DNA from 2 places in the Rhodoglobus sp. G.S.4 genome. Region 1 is predicted to be linked to the other one. Evidence: predicted binding sites of a transcription regulator. Region 1 holds the regulator's gene; the other holds the start of a gene.
The links. The regulator LexA, encoded in region 1, represses DNA repair genes until DNA is damaged. The targets are predictions, from matches to a motif close to TCGAACANNTGTTCGA.
Positions count from the first base shown of each region.

Region 2: a site for LexA is predicted at 2,132-2,147, ahead of AC061P_RS06210 (Rv2578c family radical SAM protein). Genes of this name have one in related genera too.

Region 1 is NZ_CM152748.1:1,159,158-1,171,301, reverse strand. It holds gene AC061P_RS05650 (histidinol-phosphate transaminase) at 1-426, opposite strand, end outside; gene AC061P_RS05645 (LysM peptidoglycan-binding domain-containing protein) at 538-900, opposite strand; gene lexA (transcriptional repressor LexA) at 1,131-1,820, shown strand; gene hflX (GTPase HflX) at 1,871-3,421, opposite strand; gene AC061P_RS05630 (class I SAM-dependent methyltransferase) at 3,463-4,086, shown strand; gene dapF (diaminopimelate epimerase) at 4,124-5,002, opposite strand; gene miaA (tRNA (adenosine(37)-N6)-dimethylallyltransferase MiaA) at 4,989-5,924, opposite strand; gene miaB (tRNA (N6-isopentenyl adenosine(37)-C2)-methylthiotransferase MiaB) at 5,962-7,497, opposite strand; gene AC061P_RS05610 (regulatory protein RecX) at 7,542-8,345, opposite strand; gene recA (recombinase RecA) at 8,354-9,514, opposite strand; gene AC061P_RS05600 (DUF3046 domain-containing protein) at 9,756-9,983, opposite strand; gene AC061P_RS05595 (helix-turn-helix domain-containing protein) at 10,061-10,369, opposite strand; gene AC061P_RS05590 (CinA family protein) at 10,571-11,068, opposite strand; gene pgsA (CDP-diacylglycerol--glycerol-3-phosphate 3-phosphatidyltransferase) at 11,079-11,735, opposite strand; gene AC061P_RS05580 (FtsK/SpoIIIE family DNA translocase) at 11,740-12,144, opposite strand, start outside.
Region 2 is NZ_CM152748.1:1,268,811-1,280,954, reverse strand. It holds gene AC061P_RS06220 (thioesterase family protein) at 1-464, opposite strand, end outside; gene AC061P_RS06215 (Rho termination factor N-terminal domain-containing protein) at 568-834, opposite strand; gene AC061P_RS06210 (Rv2578c family radical SAM protein) at 1,032-2,123, opposite strand; gene AC061P_RS06205 (GNAT family N-acetyltransferase) at 2,262-2,726, shown strand; gene AC061P_RS06200 (GNAT family N-acetyltransferase) at 2,723-3,220, shown strand; gene AC061P_RS06195 (LLM class flavin-dependent oxidoreductase) at 3,217-4,587, opposite strand; gene AC061P_RS06190 (flavin reductase family protein) at 4,733-5,311, shown strand; gene AC061P_RS06185 (hypothetical protein) at 5,322-5,846, opposite strand; gene AC061P_RS06180 (NYN domain-containing protein) at 5,997-6,953, shown strand; gene AC061P_RS06175 (LLM class flavin-dependent oxidoreductase) at 7,018-8,067, opposite strand; gene AC061P_RS06170 (MerR family transcriptional regulator) at 8,170-8,793, shown strand; gene AC061P_RS06165 (hypothetical protein) at 8,874-9,920, shown strand; gene AC061P_RS06160 (alpha/beta hydrolase) at 9,966-10,778, shown strand; gene AC061P_RS06155 (hypothetical protein) at 10,775-11,218, opposite strand; gene AC061P_RS06150 (phosphoketolase family protein) at 11,376-12,144, opposite strand, start outside.

The DNA of each region.
Region 1 (12,144 bases):
GAGGTCGTAGCCGGCATCACGAGAAGCCGTAACCCACTCGGTGCCGGTGCCTGAGGCGATGATGGGGTGCATAGAGTACGTGGGCGGGAATCCGAGAACGCTGCGGCCTGGACCGCCGAAGGCCTGAAGCGTTTGCTGAAGTACCTCATTGGAACCATTTGCTGCCCAGATGTTCGCAGCGGCGAGGCCGTGCCCCAGGTATTCGGCGAGACTCTCCCGCAGTTCAGTGAACTCTCGATCGGGATAGCGATTTGCGGTCATCACTGCTCTTGCCAGCGCCATCACAATATCGGTGGCCACCGCCTCGGGGATGGGGTGGGTGTTCTCGTTGACGTTGAGTTGGATGCTCACCGGATCGGTAGGTGCACCGTAGGGCTTGAGCCCTCGAAGGTCGTCACGGATAGGGAGATCTGAAAGCGAAGTCACTCCACAATGCTAGATGCAGACGGCTGACAAGCGTCACGCTGCCTCAATCAATCAGCCTCTACGTTCTCGCATGCACCACGAGCGAACCGCGCGAAGAGCTAGCGCGCGCTTCTATTCAGAAAAGCTGGCAGGGATCGCGAGCTGTTGACCCGCAAAGACATCTGCTGAGGGAAGCTGGTTGAGCTCAATCAACTGAGCAACAACATCGCGCGGATCGTGCCCAGGAGCATGGGTCTCTGCGATGTTCCACAGCGACTGGCCTGCGGAAACGTCGACGTAAACGAACGCGTTCTCGTTTGACTCCAACGTAGCGGCAGCGTCACCACCGTTGAGGGAGAAAACGAGAGCCGCAACAACCAACGGCGTGGCCGCGAGCGTCATCAAGACGACGCGACCACGCGTTGTGAGGCGAAGACGCGGTGCGGACTGCCGAGCACGGGATTCCGCGTTGGGTGCAATCACTGCAGTGGACATCAAATTCTCCTCTAGGGGTTCCCGCACCCGACTCTCGGCCGGGAGAGTCGGGTGCGAAGCTGTGTTCCGAACATACATTCGAATTGTTCTAATTTCAAGTACATATTCGAACAAGCCACCGACATTGCCTCGCGACACTCGAACAAATGTTTGTTTTTGGCTTGTTCTGCGGATACAGTTTCGAATGAGCCACTGACATTGGAATCGTTAGAGGCAGAAATAGAGGACTCGTGACCGACTCAATAGCCGCAAATGGCGACGCCGCAGAGCGTGGCACCCGCCGGCGAACCAGCTTGAGCGCGAAACAACTCGCGATCCTCGAGATGATTCAGCGAGCAGTCGCTACTCAGGGCTACCCGCCGAGCATGCGCGAGATCGGAGACGCTGTCGGCCTCTCCTCGCTATCGAGCGTTACCCACCAGCTCAACCAGCTCGAGCTCAGCGGCTACGTGCGCCGCGACCCCAACCGCCCCCGCGCCATCGAAGTTCTTATCGACGTGCCAAGCGCCGTCGACGAATCCAGCACGATCAGCCCATCGATGGGTGATGCCGCGATGGTTCCGCTCGTCGGCCGCATTGCCGCCGGTATCCCCATCACTGCAGAGCAGCACATTGAAGAAGTGTTCCCTCTCCCCCGCCAACTTGTTGGCAAAGGTGACCTGTTTATGCTGAAGGTCGTCGGAGATTCAATGATCGACGCTGCCATTTGCGACGGCGACTGGGTTGTTGTGCGCCAACAGCAGACAGCCGAAAATGGCGACATCGTTGCCGCAATGCTCGATGACGAAGCAACCGTCAAGGTATTTCGTCAACGCGACGGTCACACATGGCTACTGCCACGCAACTCCAACTTTGAGCCCATTCTCGGTGACTACGCCACAGTGCTCGGCAAAGTCGTTACGGTACTGCGCTCGCTCTAAGCAGGTTTAATCGCGAGCTCGCGCCCAACGCGCAAGCTCGCGACCAGACGCTACGAAGCTTTACTCACGAACTCTTCGAGCTCGGCTAGTCGAGCCGGGTGCACAAGCGCCCGCACCTGGGTTCCATCTTCGCGATAGTCCGTCGCCAACACGCGCCCCTGCACGTGGAGGCGCGAGATGACTTCTCCACGGTCATAGGGCACGAGCAGAGTCACCTCGACCTCCGGAGCTGGCAAAAGTTCCGCAATACGCGCGTTCAATTCGTCGATGCCCTCACCCGAGCGGGCAGAAACAAAGATTCCCGTCGGCTCAAGTCCACGAATCAACAAACGCTGGTCGTCATCCGCAAGGTCGCTCTTGTTGAAGACAACGATTTCAGGGATGTCGCGGGCACCCAGCTCACCGATGACGTCGCGCACCGTGCTCAGCTGAGCACCGGGATCTGGGTGGGAGGCGTCAACAACGTGCACGATGACGTCAGACTGCCCGATCTCCTCGAGGGTCGACCGGAACGCTTCCACAAGCTGATGCGGCAAATTGCGCACGAAACCAACAGTGTCGCTAAGCGTAAATAGCCGGCCATCTGCTGTCTCCGAACGTCTCACAGTGGCATCGAGCGTTGCGAAGAGCGCATTCTCTACGAGCACGCCGGCGCGAGTCAGACGGTTGAGCAAACTCGACTTGCCTGCGTTGGTATAGCCGGCAATAGCGACACTTGGCACCTCAAACCGGTCACGGTTGGCGCGTTTCGCCTCCCGAGCGGGCGCGAATCCCTTGATCTGCTTGCGTAGGCGAGCCATGCGAGTGTGGATGCGACGGCGATCGAGTTCAATCTTGGTTTCACCAGGACCACGGCTACCCATACCGGCGCCGGCGCCACCCACTTGGCCACCGGCCTGGCGAGACATCGATTCACCCCAACCACGAAGTCGTGGAAGCAGGTATTCCATTTGGGCTAGCTCCACTTGAGCCTTGCCTTCACGGCTTGTCGCGTGCTGGCTGAAAATGTCGAGGATCACCGCTGTGCGGTCGATCACCTTCACGCCGACGACATCTTCGAGTGCACGACGCTGGCTGGGAGCAAGTTCTGTGTCGGCAATGACAGTGTCCGCGCCGGTAGCGGCTACAACGTCGCGCAGCTCGATTGCTTTGCCCTTACCGAAGTACGTGCTTGGGTCAGGGTGCGAACGGCTCTGCAAGAGGCCATCAAGCACCACTGCGCCTGCGGTCTCTGCCAGAGCGGACAACTCCCGAAGTGAGTTCTCCGCTTCCCGAAGCGCTCCCTGACCGTAGATTCCGATCAGCACAACGTTTTCGATCCTCAGCTGGCGGTACTCGACCTCGGTGACGTCATCAAGCTCTGTTGAGAGCCCTCGAACACGCTTCAGTGCGTGCCGGTCGTCTCGATCAAACTGGTCGCCGTCTCGGTCGGCTTCATAATGAGCATCCGATTGGAGCGCTTGCGCCCCAGATGCCCCAGCACCGAAGCGCGTTACGGCAGCATGAGTGGAGCCTTCGCTGGCGAGAACGCGCTCGACGGAACGCTCGGCGTCGTCGCCGTTGTTGGCCTCGATACTGGTTTCTGTCGTGTTTCGCGTCATTGGGTTAACCCTACTTCTCTAGTTTTCGGTAAGTTCTGTTCATGGCTAACGAGCATTACTTCTCGTCTTCACCCGAGAGTGATCTCAAATTGCGGACGATTCACGCGACCATTGCTGGCGTCGAGCGAGAACTTGTCACGTCAAATGGGATCTTCAGCCCCGCGCACATTGACGCGGGAACTCAAGTTCTCTTGTCGAACGTGCCAGCGCCTCCTCCGGGAGGTAACTTGCTTGATCTCGGGTGCGGTTGGGGTCCGATGGCGCTCACCCTTGCCCTCGAATCACCTCATGCAACGGTGTGGGCGGTGGACGTCAACGAGCGCGCACTGGATCTGGTGCGCGCAAACGCCAAGAAATTGTCCATACCCAATATTAACGCGGTTCTGCCCGAAGATGTTCCCGAAGACATAACGTTTATGACTATTTGGTCGAATCCGCCCATTCGCGTAGGCAAGGGCGAGCTTCACAACATTCTTGAAACGTGGCTGCCGAGGCTCGAAATGGATGCGGATGCCTGGCTCGTTGTTCAACGCAACCTCGGCTCGGATTCCCTACATCGCTGGATGGAGTCCGCATTCCCTGACAACTTCACATTCAGTCGCGCCGCCATCAGCAAGGGGTATCGCGTATTACGGGCGCACAAACGCGCAACCGACGCGAACTAACAAAATCTCGGCAGTTAGCCGCTCTGCAGCGCGGAAACTAAGCCAGTTCGAGACTGCCGGTGTAAACGAGTTCCGCCGGACCGCTGAGCGAGACGTGTTCGCCGTCTTCGGTCGGGAACATCCGCACAACCACGGTGCCGCCCGGCACCGTAACGCGCCACTGATGCGGTGCGTTCGGGCCCGCGTAGTGACGAATGGCAAGCGCTGCTGCTACGGCCCCAGTGCCACACGACAAGGTCTCCCCGCTGCCGCGTTCATGCACGCGCATCCGAATCGAACCAACTCCGTCTTTGACGAGTGGATCCGCCGGCACCACGAACTCGACATTCGCGCCGTGCTCGGGCACAGGATCGATTACAGGGATGTAGCCGAGGTCAACACCGTCGAGTTCTGATTCTTCGGCGAGAGCAACGACCACGTGGGGGTTTCCTACGTTGATACCGAGTCCCGGGCGGGCGATCTCAAGCTCTTTCGCTCTCACGAGCGGTTCTCCACCGTCGAGTGCCCAACGCCCCATGTCGACTTGGTAGCCAGCCATGTTGCGCTGAACATCGCGAACACCACCGCGAGTACCAATTGGCAAAGTATCGCCGGGTTCGAAATCCACAAAGCCTTCGTTGGCGAGAAACTCGGCGTAGACACGGATGCCGTTGCCACACATCTCCGAGATGCTGCCGTCCGCATTGCGGTAGTCCATGAACCACTCGGCGTCGGCGTCTTCGGCAAGCGCCGCAGCGCCCGCATCGAGACTGCGAGACCGTACGGCGCGGATGATCCCATCTGCACCAACACCAAAGTGACGATCACAGATCGCTGCAACCTGCTGCGGGGTGAGGTCGAGCTCACCGTCTGGATCAGCGAAGAGCACGAAATCGTTGCCCGTTCCTTGACCTTTTGTGAAGTTAAGCGTCGCCATGCTGACCATTCTCCCCCATCACGATCGCCAGAGCACGCTGGGCACGATCAGCAGCGTCGTATTCGAGCCAGCGGCACTGCGCATAACGTTTGAACCAGCCAACTTGGCGTCGAGCGTAGCGACGCGTGAGCGCCGCCGTTTGCTCGATGGCTTCTGCTTCAGAGAGTGTGCCCTCCAGCTGTTCAATGGCCTGGGCATAGCCGATCGCGCGGGCAGCGGTGGTGCCTAAACCGTGCGGACGCAGCGCACGAACCTCATCGAGCAGCCCGGAATCCCACATATTCTGCACGCGCTCGTTCAGTCTGGCCACTAGCTTGTCGCGCGGAGCAGCGAGGCCAACAATGCGGGTTGACGTCCAGAGCTTGTTTTCTTCAGGTAATCCAGCGCCGAAGGATTTTCCTGTGATTTCGATGACCTCAAGGGCGCGAACTATTCTGCGACCGTTGCTGGCGCCGATCGATTGCGCGGCATCAGCATCCAACTCGCGGAGACGCTGAAATAGGATGCCAGCGCCGAATGTTTCCAGCTCGGCCTCGAGTCGTGCTCGCACGTGCGGGTCGCGGGCAGGGAACTGGAAATCATGAATGACGCTCGAGACGTAGAGACCGGAGCCGCCAACAAGGATGGGTACGTTTCCAGCAGATTGGATTTCTCGAATGATTTGACGCGCATCCACCTGATACTGAGCGACGCTGGCGTCGTCTTTAGGATCGAGGACGTCGAGCAGGTGATGAGGAATGCCGCGTCGTTCACTTATCGGGAGCTTGGCCGTGCCGATGTCCATCCCGCGATAGAGCTGCATTGCGTCTGCGTTAACGATCTCGGCGTGAGTTCCGTGACGCGCGAACCCTTCAGCGATGTCGAGCGATAGCTCTGACTTGCCGGTTCCTGTCGCCCCGACGATGACAACGAGGTCGTGCATGAAGCCGTGCTCGTCACTGGAGACCGCATGCTCGGGATTAGCGGAGGGAGTCTGTTGGGTCATAGATCGGCGTTGTCGAGACACGGATGGTCGGGAGGCCAAGTGATACTCGTGGGCCGGAGTCGGTAGTGGCCGCGCCGGTCGGCACTCCGCAGGACTCGGCTTGTGCGCGATCCCACGCATCTCCGGCTGGGGTTCGACGGATGTCAAGGGTCTGGCCCGCTGGAGTGTCTGCTACAAGGTGAAATGCTGCAGCTTCGGTGATTGTCAGAGTGACGACGTCGCCGGGACGCGGCGTTGCACTGCCTTCGGGAATATCGAAGTGCACAAGTCGCGAGTCTTCGGCACGGCCCGATAGCCTGGCGGTTTCTGCTTGCTTGCGTCCTTCGGTCGCGGTAACCATGACGTGGACGGTGCGACCGATTTGTTTGTCGTTTTCTTCGCGCGAGATGCGGTCTTGAAGAGCCGCGAGTCTTTCGTAGCGCTCTTGTACGACCTCTTTGGGGATCTGGTCGTCCATTGTGGCGGCGGGCGTTCCAGGCCGGATGGAGTATTGGAATGTATAGGCCGAGGCGAATCGCGACTCTTCAACCACACGCAGGGTTTCTTGGAAGTCTTCTTCTGTCTCACCGGGAAAACCGACGATGATGTCAGTGGTGATAGCGGCGTGCGGCATTTGGGCTCGTACTCGGTCAAGGATTCCGAGGAATTTGGTGGAGCGGTAGCTACGGCGCATTGATTTGAGGATGCGGTCTGAGCCGGACTGCAGGGGCATGTGCAGTTGCGGCATCACATTGGGCGTCTCTGCCATTGCGTCGATGACGTCGTCGGTGAAAGCTGCCGGGTGCGGGCTGGTGAAGCGCACACGTTCGAGACCTTGGATCGCGCCGACTGCTCGCAGGAGTTTGCTAAACGCTTGACGATCACCGAATTCAACTCCGTAGGAGTTCACGTTTTGCCCGAGCAGGGTGACTTCGATTGCTCCGTCGTCAACAATGGCTTGAACTTCGGCGAGGATGTCGCCGGGACGTCGGTCTTTTTCTTTTCCACGTAGCGCTGGCACGATGCAGAACGTGCACGTGTTGTTACAGCCTACGGAGATCGATACCCACGCGCTATGGGTGGATTCTCGTCTTGCCGGGAGCGTCGAGGGGAAGACGTCAAGCGACTCAAGAATTTCGAGTTGCGCTTCTTCATTGTGGCGGGCGCGTTCGAGAAGAGCGGGAAGGGAGCCCATGTTGTGGGTTCCAAAGACCACGTCTACCCACGGTGCTTTCTCGAGGATGACGTTCTTGTCCTTTTGCGCAAGACAACCGCCAACGGCGATTTGCATGCCTTCGTGTTCTTTTTTGACGCTGGCGAGCATGCCGAGGTTGCCGTAGAGCTTGTTGTCCGCGTTCTCGCGAACCGCACAGGTGTTAATGACGACGACGTCTGCTTGGCCCTCGGTTGCGCGAATATAGCCGGCTGCCTCAAGGGAGCCACTGAGTCGCTCGGAGTCGTGCACATTCATCTGGCAACCGTAGGTGCGCACTTCGTAGCTGCGTGGGGCGGCCAGTTTCTCATCAATCATGTCTTCCACCTTAAGCCTCTGGACCATCTCCGCTTGACGGTGTGTTACCTAAAGGTGGGCCCGCCAGAAGATTCGCTTGAGCCAGAGGAGAGCGCGGCGGTGACTGCCGCCGAGACTACGGACCCTGAGTACCCCTTGCGCATGAGAAACCCCGTGAGCCGACGCTTGGCTGTGACTCCGTCGAGTGAGCGAAGCTGAGGAGCTCGCTTGAACGCAACCTCGTTCGCGCGCTCTTGCTCCTCGTCACGATCGTCGTCGAGCACCGCAGCAATGTGCTCTTGGTCGATATTGCGTCGACGCAGTTCGGCACGGATAGCTGAAGCGCCAAGTTTCTTTCGATCGCGTAGTGTTCGCGCGAGTGTTTCGGCGAGTGCGGCGTCGTCGAGTAGTCCACAGCTCTCCAGCCGTTCGACTTCGCAATCAATGTCTTCAGATTCGAATTCTCGAGTGGCTAAGAACTGCGTCATTTCGTGTGACGACATGCCCCGTCGAGCGAGTGCCCGCATGCTCACTTGGCTTATCTCCGAGAAGCCGTCTCGCGCTTGACGTCGCTGCGCTTGTGACTGCGCGCGAACTGGCTCAGCTTGAGTCTTGGAGTCATCCGTATCGGGTGTTTGTTCCTTGGAGTGAGCGGGGCTGAAGTCAGCCATGGTCGGTAGTGCACGCACCGGTGCCAGGTCGGCTGCACGCGAATCCGCCCGTCCAAGGGATTCGCCTTGGTCGCCACTAGCTTCGAGCGTTGGTGACTCCTCCGGCGATAAATCCGCCGCCCCGTTCCGTTGGGTACCGGAACGATCCCCAAACAGGTTGATGACGGGTGCGAGAAATTCATCGTCGGAGGAAGTCATAACAGAACCTACTGGCCTACGGCTGTCTTAAGCGGGGTAGCTGCTTTGTCAGCTACTGGCAGCACCGGTCCGTCAGCCTTAGCGCTGGCCTTCGCCGCCTTCTCAGCTTTCTCCGCCTTCACTGCGGCGTCGGCCAAGGCTTTCGCCTCGCTCGCGTTCGCTGCTTTCGCTTCAGCGCCCACACCGAGTTTGCGCATGATCTTCTGTTCAATCTCCAGCGCAATGGCAGGATTTTGGAGCAGGAAGGCTCGCGACTTCTCTTTACCCTGGCCGAGCTGGTCACCGTCATAGGTGTACCAAGCACCAGATTTGCGGACAATCTCATGGTCCACGCCGAAATCGATGAGGCTACCCTCGCGTGAAATTCCGATGCCATAGAGGATGTCGAACTCTGCCTGCTTGAAAGGTGGCGCCATTTTGTTCTTGACTACCTTTACTCGCGTGCGGTTTCCCACTGCGTCCGTGCCGTCTTTCAGCGTTTCGATGCGGCGGATGTCGAGTCGAACCGAGGCGTAGAACTTGAGCGCCTTACCGCCGGCGGTGGTCTCGGGACTGCCGAAGAAGACACCGATCTTTTCACGCAACTGGTTAATGAAGATCATGGTGGTGTTGGTTTGGCTGAGGCCACCGGTGAGCTTGCGCAATGCCTGAGACATAAGTCGGGCCTGAAGACCAACGTGGGTGTCGCCCATTTCGCCTTCAATTTCTGCACGAGGAACGAGTGCAGCGACCGAGTCAATAACGATGAGGTCAATTGACCCACTTCGCACCAGCATGTCGGCGATTTCAAGAGCTTGCTCGCCGGTGTCGGGCTGCGAGACGAGCAGAGCATCAATGTCTACGCCAAGCTTCGCGGCATATTCGGGGTCAAGAGCATGCTCTGCATCGATGAATGCGGCAATACCGCCGTTGCGCTGAGCGTTGGCAATTGCGTGCAGGGTCAACGTAGTTTTACCCGAAGACTCCGGACCGTAGATCTCGACGATTCGCCCGCGGGGAAGCCCGCCTATACCCAGCGCGACGTCGAGAGCGATCGAACCGGTGGGAATCACCTCGACCGGAGCGCGCTCATCGCTGCCGAGGCGCATAACTGAACCTTTGCCGAACTGACGGTCAATCTGAGCGAGGGCTGTCTCTAGGGACTTCTCGCGGTCTGCTGCTGATGGCATTACATCTTCTCCATTGGTCGTAGGTTGCTGCCCATAGGCTGTCGCGATTCGTGTGGACCGATAATGCAAGGTCCGCAACCTCCCGACAAAGGCTGTGTTACTAAATGCCACGTTACGTGCCTGCTCTGACATTCCAGGGCAGCGGCGTGCGGTGTGCGCCCAAAAGCTGTATTCGATTGGGTGTTAGGGAGAAGACTAACAATATCGAACGAATGTTCGAACGCGCCACGCGGGCGAAGAGCTACTGCTTCTTGGGTTCGCGTTGCCCAACGCCGTAGCGACGCTCGGGAGGAACATCCATTGCCTCGCACAATGCCGTCCAGACCTGACGAGCAGGAACGCCACGGGAGAGCGCTTGGGCAGCAGTGACACTACCTACTGCACCCAACACCTGGTCGTTAACGAGCACGCGGCCGTAAGGCTCACCAAACTCATCGGCGACCGCCGTCCAAAACTCGCTCACTCGCATGCAACCACCCTATGTTCGCTCCGCTTAAGTAACGAATGCCCCACTCCACACGGAGCGAGGCATTCGATCTGCACTGGTTAGCGCGAAACCAAATTCGAATCGAACTCGGCAACGAGCTCATCGGGGAGAGTATCGGGGATCGTCGTTGCACCTTCAATGACGGCAAGACGATCGCCAACCTCACGCATGATTACGGAGATCGGTGTATCGAGGGCTTCGGCGACCGAAGCGAGAATTTCTGAGCTGGCCTCTTTTTGGCCGCGCTCGACCTCACTGAGGTATCCGAGGGCAACGCTCGCTTTGCTTGCGACCTGACGAAGGGTGCGTCCCTTTTGAAGGCGCACGTCGCGGAGAACGTCACCGATTTCCTGACGAACTAGAACCATTGGACACTCCCTCTCTGACTGTGTATCGCGACCAGATTATTCTGGATAGTCAAGACTACAGCCACTATCTGTTCAGAACTCTAACCCTTCCAAACTGGAGAGGCCTTGTGAGTTCGCTAACTGTAACCCAGCCGAAACCTGCAATATTCCCACGGCACGATTCTTGCTGTACCCACTTGTGGGCGCTGCCCCTTCCCGCGATCAGTTCTCCGCGGTGAGGTGCTCATACAGACACTCCAAAGCAGCATGCACAGTCTGCACACGGATCGCGTTGCGATCCCCCGTGAACTCAAAGTCACGAGTTTCCACGAAGTTGGTAGCGGCGAAGCCAATAAATACTGTGCCTGGCACTTTGCCTTCGTGAGAGTCCGGGCCCGCTACGCCCGTCGTAGCCAGTCCGTAGGTTGCCTGCTGCTCACCGACACCAAGCACGTCACGCACGCCGGTGGCCATATGAGCAGCGACATCCGGATGCACGGTGCCATGAATCGCCAACAGACTCGCATCGACGCCAAGAACTTGGTGCTTGATAGCCGTGTTGTAGGCGACAACGGCGCCGTTGAGCACAGCGGACGCTCCCGGCACAGCAACAAGCTGAGCGCAGAGCATCCCTCCGGTCAGCGACTCCGCTAACGCGATAGTTTGTCGATGTGCGGTCAGAATCGCCACGATTTTCGTGGCGAGTTCTTCAGTATTCACTGGTGAAGGGTCACGCTCCTGAATTGGATTTGCGGGTGTGACGCCATGCCCGCCACAGGTATTCAACGCCCGTGTACACCGTAAGAACGACAGCGACTGCCATGACGGACCAATTGAGCCATAAGACCCACGGACCGAGAACGGTGAAGAGCGGTACGAGGAAAAGGGAAATAGCGACGGCCTGCAGGACCGTCTTGAGCTTGCCACCGCGTGAGGCGGGGACGACAACCTTCGAAAGCACAGCGAAACGATAAATCGTGATTCCGAACTCGCGAACCAAAATGAGAATCGTGACCCACCACGGCAGCTCGCCCAAGATCGACAGGGCCACAAGCGCGCCGCCCGTGAGAACTTTGTCGGCAATCGGATCCAAAATGATTCCGAGGTCCGTGATGAGGTTTCGCCCGCGAGCCAAGTGCCCATCGACAGTGTCAGTCACGATGGCGAATATGAAGAGTGCAGCCGCAAGGTATCTGGTGAGACCCATCTCGCCGTCATCCAGTAGCAAAAGCCAGATGAAGAGAGGTGCAAGAAAGATTCGAACAACGGTGATGATGTTGGCGATATTCGCAATAGAGGCCGGCGTATCGCCGTCGCGAATCATCCGACCACGCAGCGAACTAGTTCGTTCGGGCGGAGCAGAAGGTGATGCTGGTTGGTCGCTCACGCGATCACTCCCGATCAGTCAAGTTCCAAGCGTCTTCATCTGAGCCGCCTTCTACTTCATCGTATCCGCTGAGCGATTCCTCCACAGCGTCTACCGGTGCTGGTTCCTCTTCGCCGCGCAATCGCGCGAGCACTGAAGGAAGCTGCTCGGCAGTGACGAGCACGTCGCGCGCTTTCGAACCCTCCGATGGGCCAACAATCTCTCGAGACTCCAAGAGGTCCATGAGACGGCCAGCCTTAGCGAAACCGACACGAAGCTTGCGCTGCAACATCGATGTCGACCCGAATTGGGTGCTTACGATGAGTTCAGCGGCCGCCAACAGTTCTTCGAGGTCTCCGCCGATGTCAGCATCGATGTTCTTCTTCTCGGCAACCGCAGCAACATCGTTGCGGTATTCAGGCTGGGCCTG
Region 2 (12,144 bases), 110 kb from region 1:
CCATGATCCGGAAGAGCCCGTGCGTCAATCGATTGAATGTAGCCTCCTGGCCACTTCGAGAGATTCACTGCGCCAGTTGCGTGCTCGGGAGCCAACATCCGTTCGTCGACAACTCCTTCTACTGCTGAGGTGTCGGAGGTGTGAAGACGCCACGCAGTCGCTCGAACTGCGACACGACCCGCAGCAACGAGCTCAGCTTGGACAAGTTCGATTGTGCGCCCCGGCCTCAGCAGCGTTGTCTTCACTTCGAAAGCACCATCAGGAATGAGCCCGAGGATCTCGTAGCTGATGCGTGCAATGCGGAGTTCTGTCCGCGCTTCGAATGACTCAAGCGCGTGCGCCAGAATTCCGGCAACCGGAGCCATGTGCTGCTCGTGCGGATTCCACGCTCCTTGTGCGTGAATCGTGGACTCAAAATGAGTGTCGTCGTGGCGAACGTAGTAGGCAGAAGCTTGAGAGGTCACCGCACCAGCCTAATGAGACGGTCTCACTGCCGCAGCGTGTGCACCACATTTGCTCACTCACGCTCAGGCACGTGGAGCCATATCGAACCGCGTCTAGGCACTCCTAGTGTGAGCGCAGCTTCGCGATCAGGTCGTCCTTGTTGAGCGAAGAGTATCCGTGCAGGTCCAGTTCGCGTGCCCGATTCTGCAATTCTTTGACTGTCCAGTCTTCGTAGGATCCTGACTCTCCCCCTCGTCGCCCAACTTCGGATCGTCCATCCCGTGCCGCCGCGTTCGCAATGCGCGCTGCTTTCTCCGCTGACGCACCGTCGTTGCGGAGTTCCTCATAGAGCTCCGGGTCCTTCACCCGTGAATTCTTGTTGGCAGGCATCTTCGTTTCACTCCTCAGGTTCGATTCGTCTCCATTAGGGGCGTCATCAGCTTCGGCCCCTTTTGCTGCACGAGGCAGTAGATTCACGATAAACACGGGCGGACTGAGCCCCCACAAATTTCTGAGAACGTCGAGCGAACGTGCAGCCTGCTCCCAGATCGCGGTGAGCAGGAATGGGTGCGACTATGCGCGAACCGCTAAAACAACATGGGTTGCGGCATCGCCCTAGCGGCCAAGGCTGGCGGCATTTCTTCCGCGATTAGCGATCGCTCCCCATTGACGTCTCGCGTGCTTACAGCGGCACGCGAACCAACGATTCCTGTCGCTGGGTCAAGTGCGGTTCGCTCGAGACCGTGCCGACGGATAATCGGACGCAATTTGGCTGCCAGCCAGTGACGATACTCCTTGGGAGCGTAGGTGCCGCGTGAATACATTGAGTGATAGCGCTCGAGCAATTCCGGATGCGCCGCTTCTAGCCATTGGAAGTACCACTCCTTGGTTCCGGGCTTGAGATGAAGGGCAGAATAGGCAATTGATGTTCCGCCGGCATCCTTCACCGCGGCAATTGCACGCTCCAAGTGGTCACGCGTATCGGTAAGAAACGGCAGGATCGGCATGAGAAAGACTGCGCAATCGAGGCCAGCATCTCTCACTGCAGTCACTGTGGCGAGGCGTGACTTCGCAGTCGGCGTACCAGGCTCGACCGACTGTTGCAGCTCATCGTCATAGATAGCGATCGACATCCCGATATCGACGGGTACGTGATCGCTTGCCTCTTTCAGCAGTGGCAAATCTCGCCGAAGCAGGGTGCCCTTGGTGAGAATCGAGAGCGGCGTTCCCGAACCGGCCAATGCAGCAATGATGCCCGGCATCAGCCGGTATCGACCCTCTGCGCGCTGGTAAGGGTCAGTGTTGGTTCCTAAAGCAACAGCGTGCCTTCCCCAGCTGGGCTTGCTGAGTTCTTTGGCCAGCACCTCAGCAACATTGACCTTCACCACGATTTGAGTGTCAAAGTCTTTCCCTGAATCGAGGTCGAGATATTCGTGCGTCGGTCGCGCGAAGCAGTAGGTGCACTGGTGAAGGCATCCGCGCATCGGGTTGATGGTCCACCCGAACGGCATATCGCTTGCGGTGGGGACTTTGTTGAGGGCGCTCTTGGCTACTACCTCGTAGAAGGTGACGCCCTGAAAGTCTGGCGTGCGAACCGTACGCACAAGATTGTTGAGCTTCGCAAGGCCGGGCAGCGCGTTGGGGGCCTCACTGCTGACCTGTTGACCACTCCATCGCATGCTTCTATTCGAACATATGTTCTAATCAATGGCAACTTCCACTGATGCGGCACTAAGGCCCCCGCCCACGCTGATAACGTCATAAGAGTGTTTTCCAAAGTGACGGTCCCGACAACTCTCCACACGCGAGATGGTGAAATGACGCTTCGGTATTCCGAATTGGGCGACATCGACACCATCCTTCAACTTCTGGCGGATGACCCAGTCAGCGCCTTGCGGGGAGATACCGCGCGCCCCGAAGATCGCCCGGCCTACGAAAAAGCGTTCCACGCGATCGCAACTACTCCCGCGAACGCATTGCTCGTTGTCGTTGCACCCAGTGGTGATGTCGTAGCCACCATGCAATTGACCGCGATTCCCGGGATGGCGCGGCGAGGTTCACACCGCCTCCAAGTCGAAGCCGTTCGGGTTGCGGCAAGTCAGCGCTCATCGGGCATCGGCGGCGCGATGATGCGGTGGGTCATCGACATCGCAGCGCCAACACTCGGCGCTTCGCTCATCCAACTCACATCGGATGAGGCGCGCACCGACGCGCATCGCTTCTACAAGAAGCTGGGCTTCGAGGCATCGCACATCGGGTTTAAGTATTCGATCAAGCTATGACCTCAGTCGCCGACGCTAAAAACGACGGCGTCACCCTTCGTGACCTGCGTCTCAGCGACGGTGATGCAGTCTTTGAGTGGATGCGGGATCCAGAGTCAGTCGCAATGGCCGCATTCACGGCACCAGACCCCGACGACCGGGCCGAATTCGATTCCTGGTTTGCTCGCATTCTCGCGAACCCCGACGTTGTAGCTTGCGCGATCTACCGCAGCGGAACTCTCGCCGGAATGATAGCCACCTTCACGATGGACGACCAGCGAGAGCTCACCTACTGGATCAGTCGTGATTTCTGGGGTCAAGGAATCGCCAGCGCTGCACTAGCGCTAATGCTGGAACTCGACACTCACCGCCCGCTTCAGGCACGCACAGCCACACACAACATTCGTTCCGCCGCCGTAGTGCTGCGCAATGGATTCGTCGAGATTGGCCGCAACGTCGACTTCGCCGCCGGCGTGAAACGGGACACCGAAGAGATCATCTTCGAGCTTCGCTAGGGACGTCGGCGATAACTCGCCCCTGCATGCTCGGCTGGCAGCCGGTTTCCTCGTCCGTGAAGCTTGTTGCGCAGCGTGCCCTCCACGTATTCCTCAGGATATAGACCCCGCTCGCGCAACACAGGGATGACGTACTCCACGACATCTTCGAAGGTACCTGGCGTAATGGCATACGCAAGATTGAAGCCATCAACGTCGGTCTCTTCTACCCACTGTTGCAGCTCATCCGCGATTTCCGTGCCCGAGCCAATGATGAACGGACCCAGACCCCCGATAGCGCCGAGTCGGGCAATATCGCGAACTTTCCACTCGCTTCCGTCATTGTTTGCCTGCTGAAAGTTGGCGACTGTTGACTGGATTGCATTGCTTTTGACGTTGCCAATGGGCTCATCGAGGTCATATTCCGAAAGGTCGATCCCCATCCATCCGGACATGAAGACGAGCGCTCCCTCTTCGCTTGCGTAGCTGAGATAGTCGGCATACTTCGCGTGAGCTTTCTCCGTGGTGTCATCCGTGATGATCGTGAGCAGTGTGTAGATTCGCGCAGAATAGCGATCACGGCCAGCCTCTTCAAGAGCATCCCGGATGCGGCCAACCGTTGCCTTGAGTCCCGCTTTAGTCGAGGCAGCAACAAAGATCGCTTCGGCGTTGCCTGCCGCGAACTGGATGCCCCTCGGTGATGCGCCTGCCTGGTAGATCACCGGGGTTCGCTGCACCGACGGCTCTGACAAATGGATCCCCGGGACCGTGAAATGTTTGCCCTTGTGCTCAATGTCGTGAACTTTGCTTGGGTCGGTGAACACAACGGTTTCGCGATCACGAATAACGGCATCGTCTTCCCACGAGCCCTCCCACAGCTTGTAGAGAACTTCGAGGTATTCGTCGGCGTGGTCATAGCGATCATCATGCTCGAGCTGATCATCATTGCCCATATTGCGGGCTGCTGAAGGAAGATAGCCGGTGACGACGTTCCAACCGATGCGCCCCTTGGTGAGGTGATCAAGCGTCGACATGCGACGCGCGAAAGGGTACGGATGTTCGTAGGCCGTGCCGGCGGTGATGCCGAATCCCAAGTGTTCCGTGACATGCGCCATGGCCGAAACGAGCAACAGTGGGTCATTCACCGGAACTTGCGCGCCGTGGCGAATCGCAGCCTCATTGGAACCCGCGTACACATCGTAGGTACCGAGGACATCCGCAATGAAGATGCCATCAAAGGTGCCACGTTCGAGCAGCTGGGCAAGTTCCGTCCAATAGTCGAGGTCTTTGTAGCGCCACGATTGGTCATCGGGGTGGCGCCACATTCCTGACGACTGATGGGCGACGCAGTTCATGTCGAAGGCGTTGAAGCGAATTTGTTTAGGCATGCCACCATGGTGCGCCGAGCAGCCATTCACTGCACCTGGCAGTGAAACAACGGACGAAACACAGAGAAATAAAGCGACACATTCTCGCTTCGCTGGCGGATGCGGCGCATTCTTGTTCGCATCCCCACAACCTTCGGATGGACGAATGCAGACGACAGCGAAACATCAGAGTCTCTCGCACGATGAGGCGTACAGCCCCGATGAGCGCACCTCGCCCGAAACTGAGATCAGTGGCGACGATTTTGCTCGCGCCTTTCGTCACTATCCTGGCGGTGTTGCGGTCATCACCGCCGACTCCCCCGACGGTCCCGTTGCCCTCACAGCGACATCGGTTGTTTCTGTGAGCGCGGTACCGCCGCTCCTCGCGTTCTCGATCAGCCATCGCGCATCCACCGCCGCGAGCATCCGGAGCGCGAACTCCTATGTGGTCCACTTCTTGGGAAAAGACCAACTTGAAATCGCGCAACTGTGCGCAACTAGCGGTGTTGATCGATTTTCTGACACCAGTTTGTGGAGACGACTGCCGACCGGTGAGCCGTACTTTCCGAGCGCACCAGCTTGGGTCGCAGGAACGCGGGTCGATCAACTCGACGCGGGAGCCGCATCCATAATTTTGCTTCGTGCGACACAGTCCGCAGTCGATTCTGGGGCAGAAGGCACTCCACCGCTCGTCTATTTCAATCGCGGTTGGCACCAGCTCGGCGAACACTCACAAGTGAGCTAGCCCAGCGGAACTAAACCGGTGCAACCTCTGACGCCGACTCGTCATCGCCCCACGACTCAACTAGTGAGATCCGGCCACGGGAATCCTTTATCGCAAGAGTGAGCGCGATTATCGCGGTAGCAATGCCAATGACGCCGAGCGGATTTGCGATGCCAATGGCTATTCCTAGTGCCGGCTCGGAGGGACCGCTAATTATGGTCTGAAGCCCCTGAGGTGTTGAATCCGGAATCGTAAGTCCCAGGAGAAATCCGCATATCCCGGAGGCGATGAGCAATGCTTGGGTTAAAACCCGCGTCTCGAACCCGCGACGTGCCGTGCGCCGAACTGCCAGCCCGGTCAGCACCAACAAGACCGCAAAAATGAGTCCGAGCGTTGCGGCGTAGACAATCGTGAGGTCACCCCCGATGCCAAAGAGGTGCCGACCGAACGAAATCCAGCCAGCCACGCCGATGCCTGCCACGATTACGGCAACGCCGGTGTGGCCTTCCCGCGGGATCCCGGGGGTGGCTCGAACCCGAATTGCACTGTAGCTCATGACTTGCTCTCCATCACTCTGATCGCCCAATGGTAGCGACGATGAGGTTCCCCCAGTCGCTGACTCGCGCGGCGTGTACTGCTAGCGTGAGCCGAAGAAGCCTCAGTAACGTTGTGCGCGAGGTGGACCGCTCTAGCCGGAGGAGACCCCATGCCCGCTTCCACAGAAGGACGCGTTGCCGTCTACATCGATTTCGACAACATCGTGATCTCGCGCTACAACCAAAAACACGGCAATGGTGCGTTTCAGACGGACAAGGTTCGGTGGCACGTCTCAAACCGTGCAAGCACGACGCCGGTCGGGACCAAGCTCGCGGACGCCGAAGTCGACGTTGAGGCCCTGCTCGACTACGCCTCCTCGTTCGGCACAGTTGCGCTCAGCCGCGCCTACGCCGACTGGTCTTTACCGGTCAACTCGAGCTACCAGAAACAGCTCATCAACCGCGCTGTCGAACTCGTGCAACTCTTTCCGCTCACAGCTCAAATGAAGAATGGGGCGGACATCCGGCTGTCTGTTGACGTCATGGAAGACCTTTTTCGTCTGCCCGACCTCACTCATGTGGTGATCGTTGCTGGCGACTCAGACTATGTGGCGCTAGCGCAACGCGCCAAGACCCTTGGTCGCTTTGTCGTCGGTGTCGGAGTCGCTGGTGGCACAAGTCAAGCGCTTACCTCCTCGTGCGACAAATTCGCCGACTATGACTCGCTGCCGGGTGTTGAGTACGGCGCCAGTGCGAATGAATCGCCGGTCTCCGCCTTCACCGCTGCACCACCCGCCACAGACGACGGGGCAACAAAGACACCTACTCCCGAATCTAAGTCCAGCGCAAAGGCCGCCAACACCGATCCGCCGGCAACTAAGGTATCTCCATTCAAGGTGCTAGTGCGCGCTATGCGGCTAGTGCAACAGAAAGAGGATTCAGAGTGGCTCCACAGCTCCGCGGTCAAGAATCAGATGCTCAGAATTGATCCGTCGTTCGATGAATCTTCGTTGGGCTTCACAACTTTCAGCGAGTTTGTGAAGTCTCGCCTATCGCACGTTGAGATGCGCGAGCATGACGGCGTCCGGCAGCTTAGACTCCGCACCAACGTGACACTGCCTGAATAGCGAGCCTTGGTTCTGTGCAATAAATCAACCGGAGATCGCGTGCCAAAAGATGCGTCTTGGCGCGTTAGGCGAGCAGCTGCTCCGCAAGCAGTTCAAGAGCCCGCACGCGTACAGGCGACGTGTTCGGCGCATCCGCATCATGTGCCGAGAGCCCTGGGCTGACCATAACTTCGTCAACACCGAACCGGGTCGCCAGCGAGCGGATGCGGGCTGCCGCAGCCACGGGTTCGTCGATGACCCAACGTTCGGCCATATCATCGACCATCTGTTGCTGCGGAGCGGCAAGTTCCGTCGCCGCAGCCTGCTCAATTGTCGAGAGCGGACCAAGAGGCATCCCACTGAGGAGCCGAGCCATCTGCTGCAACTGGGGAAGCGCAGCAGCTCGCGCTTCTGCCGCGGTATCGGCGACCGCAACATTGAGCGTCAAGAAGGTTCGTGGCTCCTTCAGCTGATCCGAGGGGACAAAGTTGTCGCGGTACAAACCCAAGATGCGTTCTGTTCCCTCACCAGAGAAATGATGCGCGAACACGTACGGCATGCCCTGGGCTGCGGCGAGTCGCGCAGAATAGTCACTCGATCCCAGCAACCAAAGCTCAGCAACTGACGACGCATTCGGTGTCGCGGTGAGCTCATACACCTGGCCAGACGGCAACTGAAGAGCCGCCCCCTCGGGGTGCATGAGGCTGCGGATGTCGGAAACGTTTCGCGGGAACGCGTCGACGTCGCTTGTTGTTCCCGTCATCCGCAAGTAGGACGTGATCACGGGATCACTTCCGGGAGCGCGGCCAATGCCCAGGTCAATGCGCCCCGGGAATGCCGCCTCCAGAATTGCAAACTGTTCAGCCACGACGAGCGGGGCGTGATTCGGGAGCATCACTCCCCCAGAACCGACGCGGATGCGTTGGGTCTGAGCAGCCAAAATCCCGATCAACACGGCAGGGTTTGTGGATGCCACGGCCTTCATGTTGTGGTGTTCAGCCACCCAATAGCGCGAAAATCCGAGTTCATCGGCACGCTGCGCTAGCGCGGTGGTCGCCGAAATCGCATCAGCGGAAGTCTGGTTGCTGCGCACAGGAATCAGGTCAAGAACAGAAAGACGAAGTGGTGTAGTCATCACTACTATTCAACCGTCGAACGGTCGGGATATTCCTTAGCGTCGCGCATCCGACCGGTATGCCACGCCCTAAAACCCGGGCAGATAGCTATGGTGTCCATTATGAAGATTTCGGAGTTGAGCCACGAGACTGGCGCATCGGTCGCCACGATCAAGTACTACCTGCGGGAGGGCCTTGTGCCCGCGGGGGAACGCTCGGCACCGAACCAGGCGACCTATGGCGAAACCCATGTGCGCCGCATCCATATGATTCGTGCGCTGACCGACATTGGTGGCCTCTCTGTTGCCGACACCAAGCGCGTTATTGAGGCCATTGAGTCCGACCTGCCACTGACGCGCGCTTTTGAGATTGCGCAGAGCACAGTTTCCGAGCGCGTTGACCCTGAATCCTTGGATGCCGAAGCGCTCGAGACGGTTGACTCTGCCCTTTCGGGCTGGGGTTGCGACCCGAACGACCCGGGCCGACTCGCGGCCGCCCGTGTGGTGATGAACTTTCGGCAGGCCGGCCAGGGCACCGATACGGGGTGGCTCGCTCGCTATGCCGAGGCTGCGCAACTCGTCGCAGAAGCAGATCTTGATCTCGTCGAGAGTCGCGATGGACTTGCGGCACAAGCGGAAACCGTTGTCGTGGGAACGGTGTTGGGTGATGCGCTCTTTGCTGCGCTGCGGCGGAGCGCTCAAGCAGCCTCGACGATCCGTCGTCACGGAGATCCGTCTCGGAGCTAACTCGCACACCTCATTTCGCCTTCACCCTTTACAGATAGTGATGCTATCCGATAGTGTCACTATCGACTCAAGGAGAAGCCATGATTGTTCAGCGCGAAGCGAAGGTTCGTCAGTCGTCCCGGCACGATGCCGCCAGCAATTCCTCGAGTTCGTCACGACCTGACAGCGGCACGCTTAACCTTGAGCGTGCGCTACTCCACCGCCCGCTGGTGTGGTTGACCATGGCAATGATCGGGCTTGCGATCATCGCCACGCTCGGCTTGCTCGTCGACCAACGCGAAATTGTGAGCGCGCCGCTGTGGGCAAAACCACTCAAATTCGCTCTGTCGATTGCACTGTATTCGCTAACGCTCGCCTGGCTGATCGGAATGCTCACTCGGCATGCACGTCTGGCGTGGTGGCTCGGAACTGTCAGTGCGGCATTCCTCGCCGTCGAAATGGTCGTGATCGTCGGCGCCGCAGCCCTCGGCACAACAAGCCACTTCAATGTGGCTAGCCCGGTGCCAGCAGCACTCTGGTCAGTAATGGCAGTGTCGATCGTGATCGTGTGGTCGGCGGTAGTCCTTGTCGCCGGCCTTCTCTGGCGCTATCGAATCTCCGATCCGGCGCGGTCACTCGCCATCAAATCTGGTCTCATCGTCGGAATAATCGGTATGGGATTGGCATTTCTCATGACCTCGCCAACGGCCCAGCAATTGAGCGACTTTCAGGGCATCGCGGGAGCTCACACGGTCGGGCTGCCCGACGGAGGGGATGGCTTACCTCTCTTGGGCTGGAGTACGGTCGCCGGAGACCTCCGCATCCCCCACTTCATCGGGATGCACGCCCTACAATTGCTGCCGCTAGCCGCGCTTGCGCTCGAATTCCTGGGGCGTCGAGTGACAGGGCTCGCGCTCCCGCAGACGCGACAGCGCGTGATCGGTGTGCTCGTCAGCCTCTACGTTGCCGTGACTGCCCTGCTGACGGCGCAAGCATTGATGGGCCAATCGATCGTGAAACCGGATGCCGCAATCGCCACGATCGCCAGTCTTCTTTTCGCTTCGGCAGCAGCAGCTATCGCGGTGATCATCGCCCGCGCCGCACGATTACGTCAGGTTGCCAACGCTCAGCCCTCATCACCCCAATAGTGGGCGCCGCCTCACTTGCCTTCGCTAGTTCAATAGACTGATCGGATGCACGCCGCTGAGCCATCGTCACCCGTCTCGAGTGAATCGACTGCGCCAGCTTCTCTCGCCCAGCGACCATCCCGTCGTCGACGCATCCTTTTCGTCTCACTCATCTCATTTGCGTCGCTCATTGTGCTCGCAGCGATGGGCATTCTCGTTTGGGCAAATGTTGGTGTGATGCAGGCCGAGGCTGACCCTCTGGAGAATGTGCGCACGAATCCAGCAGTCTCCCTTCATGAGACGCCCAACTCGTTCATTCTCTCTCCCGCTGATGGGGCATCAGGAACCGGGTTGGTGTTCATTCCCGGCGCGAAAGTCACTGCTGAGGCCTACCTCTATAAGCTTTCTGGCGCTGTGGTGGAGTCGGGGTTAACTGTGATCGTCACCAAGCCGATTCTCAACTTGGCATTCTTTGATCAGCGTTCTCTCTCAACATTCACCGACGCTGTCCCGGATGTTGACACCTGGTTCGTCGGTGGGCATTCGCTTGGTGGGGTGCGAGCGTGCCAGTACGCGGCTCAACCTGAGGTGAGCGGACTCATTCTCTTTGCCAGCTATTGCGCCAATGATCTGGCGGATGTTGACACTCGCGTATTGAGTTTGAGTGGCAGCGTCGACATGCTCAGCACTCCAGACAAGATTGTGGCCGCTGCACACTTGCTGCCAACGAACACAACGTTCTTTCCCATCGAAGGTGCCAATCATGCGCGCTTCGGCGACTATGGCGTGCAGCCCGGCGACGGGGTCGCAAGTCTCGACAGCTCGATCGTGCGCGACGTGATCACGGCAGAGGTCGACAGCTTTATCCGCAAGGGTTAGGGAACACGCGCTGCTACGGCGGGCGCCTCGTGGTGCTCGTAGTGCCCCATCGTGATGATCGGGATCGAATCTGTCAGTGCAATGAGACCGTCACTGATCGTAGCGATCGGATCAGCATCCGTGCTGGAGAAGATGGGGAACGAGCGACCCTCGTCAGGTAGCCTGCGCCCGCGCCGAATGATGACGATGGTCGCAGCCGCGAGCGGGATAGCAATCGCGCTTGGTGCCGCAACCCACATTGAGGCACTGAGCAGTCCGTAGGCGCCCCACACCGCATACCCAAGAACAAGCAGCCACTGGGTGGTCTCAGAAATGCCGGCGAGACGCACTGCATCGTTGCGGCTCTGCCAGGTGATTCTTGCCTGCGGAACCCACATCAAGAACGAGAATGCAGTGCCCACGAATCCGAGTGCGTTAATAGCGAAATCGGTGATGTCCATACCGAGTGCTCGATCTTTCTGACGGCCCGAGGAAGAACTCCTAATTGGGCGCAAATTGCTGGGCATCCATCCGATGTCTCGGCAATTCTAAGCACAAATTACACTGCGCGCCAGATCATTTTTTACCCCCATTTAGCGCGGCGGGTTGCCGCCTAATTTAGCGGGCCGATTTCCATTTCCAGTCTGCGACTTCTGGCATGTCTTCGCCGTGCTCGCGGGTGTATTGCTGCGCGTGGAGTCGGGTGTCATGCATCTCTTGCCAGAAGGCGGCGTGACGCGCAGTGAGGCCGGGAACTCGCTCGAGTACGTCGATGACCAAGTGGTAACGGTCGAGGTCATTCATCATCACCATGTCGAACGGAGTGGTTGTCGTGCCCTCATCTTTGTAGCCCCGCACATGCAAATTCGCGTGCCCGGCACGCTTGTAGGTGAGGCGATGAATCAGCCACGGGTAGCCGTGATGAGCGAAAATTACGGGCTTGTCTGTCGTGAAGATAGCGTCGTACTCAGCATCGCTCAAACCATGCGGATGCTCAGATTCGCTGTGCAGTCGCATCAGGTCAATGATGTTGACGACTCGCACTCGCAACTCAGGGATCCGTTCACGCAAGATTTGCGCGGCGGCCAAGACCTCAAGGGTAGGTACGTCACCAGCACACGCGAGTACGACATCCGGTTCTTGACCGACAACTTCGGTGCCTGCCCAATCGAATAGTCCGATTCCCCGCGTGCAATGTTCGATTGCGGCTGGCATATCGAGCCAATTATTTTCGGGGTGCTTTCCGGCGATGACGACGTTGATCTTGTCGACGGAGCGAAGGCAGTGATCGTAGGTGGCGATGAGGGTGTTGGCATCGCACGGCAAATAGGCCCTCACAACATCGGGCTTCTTGTTCATGACGAGATCAAGAAAGCCGGGGTCTTGG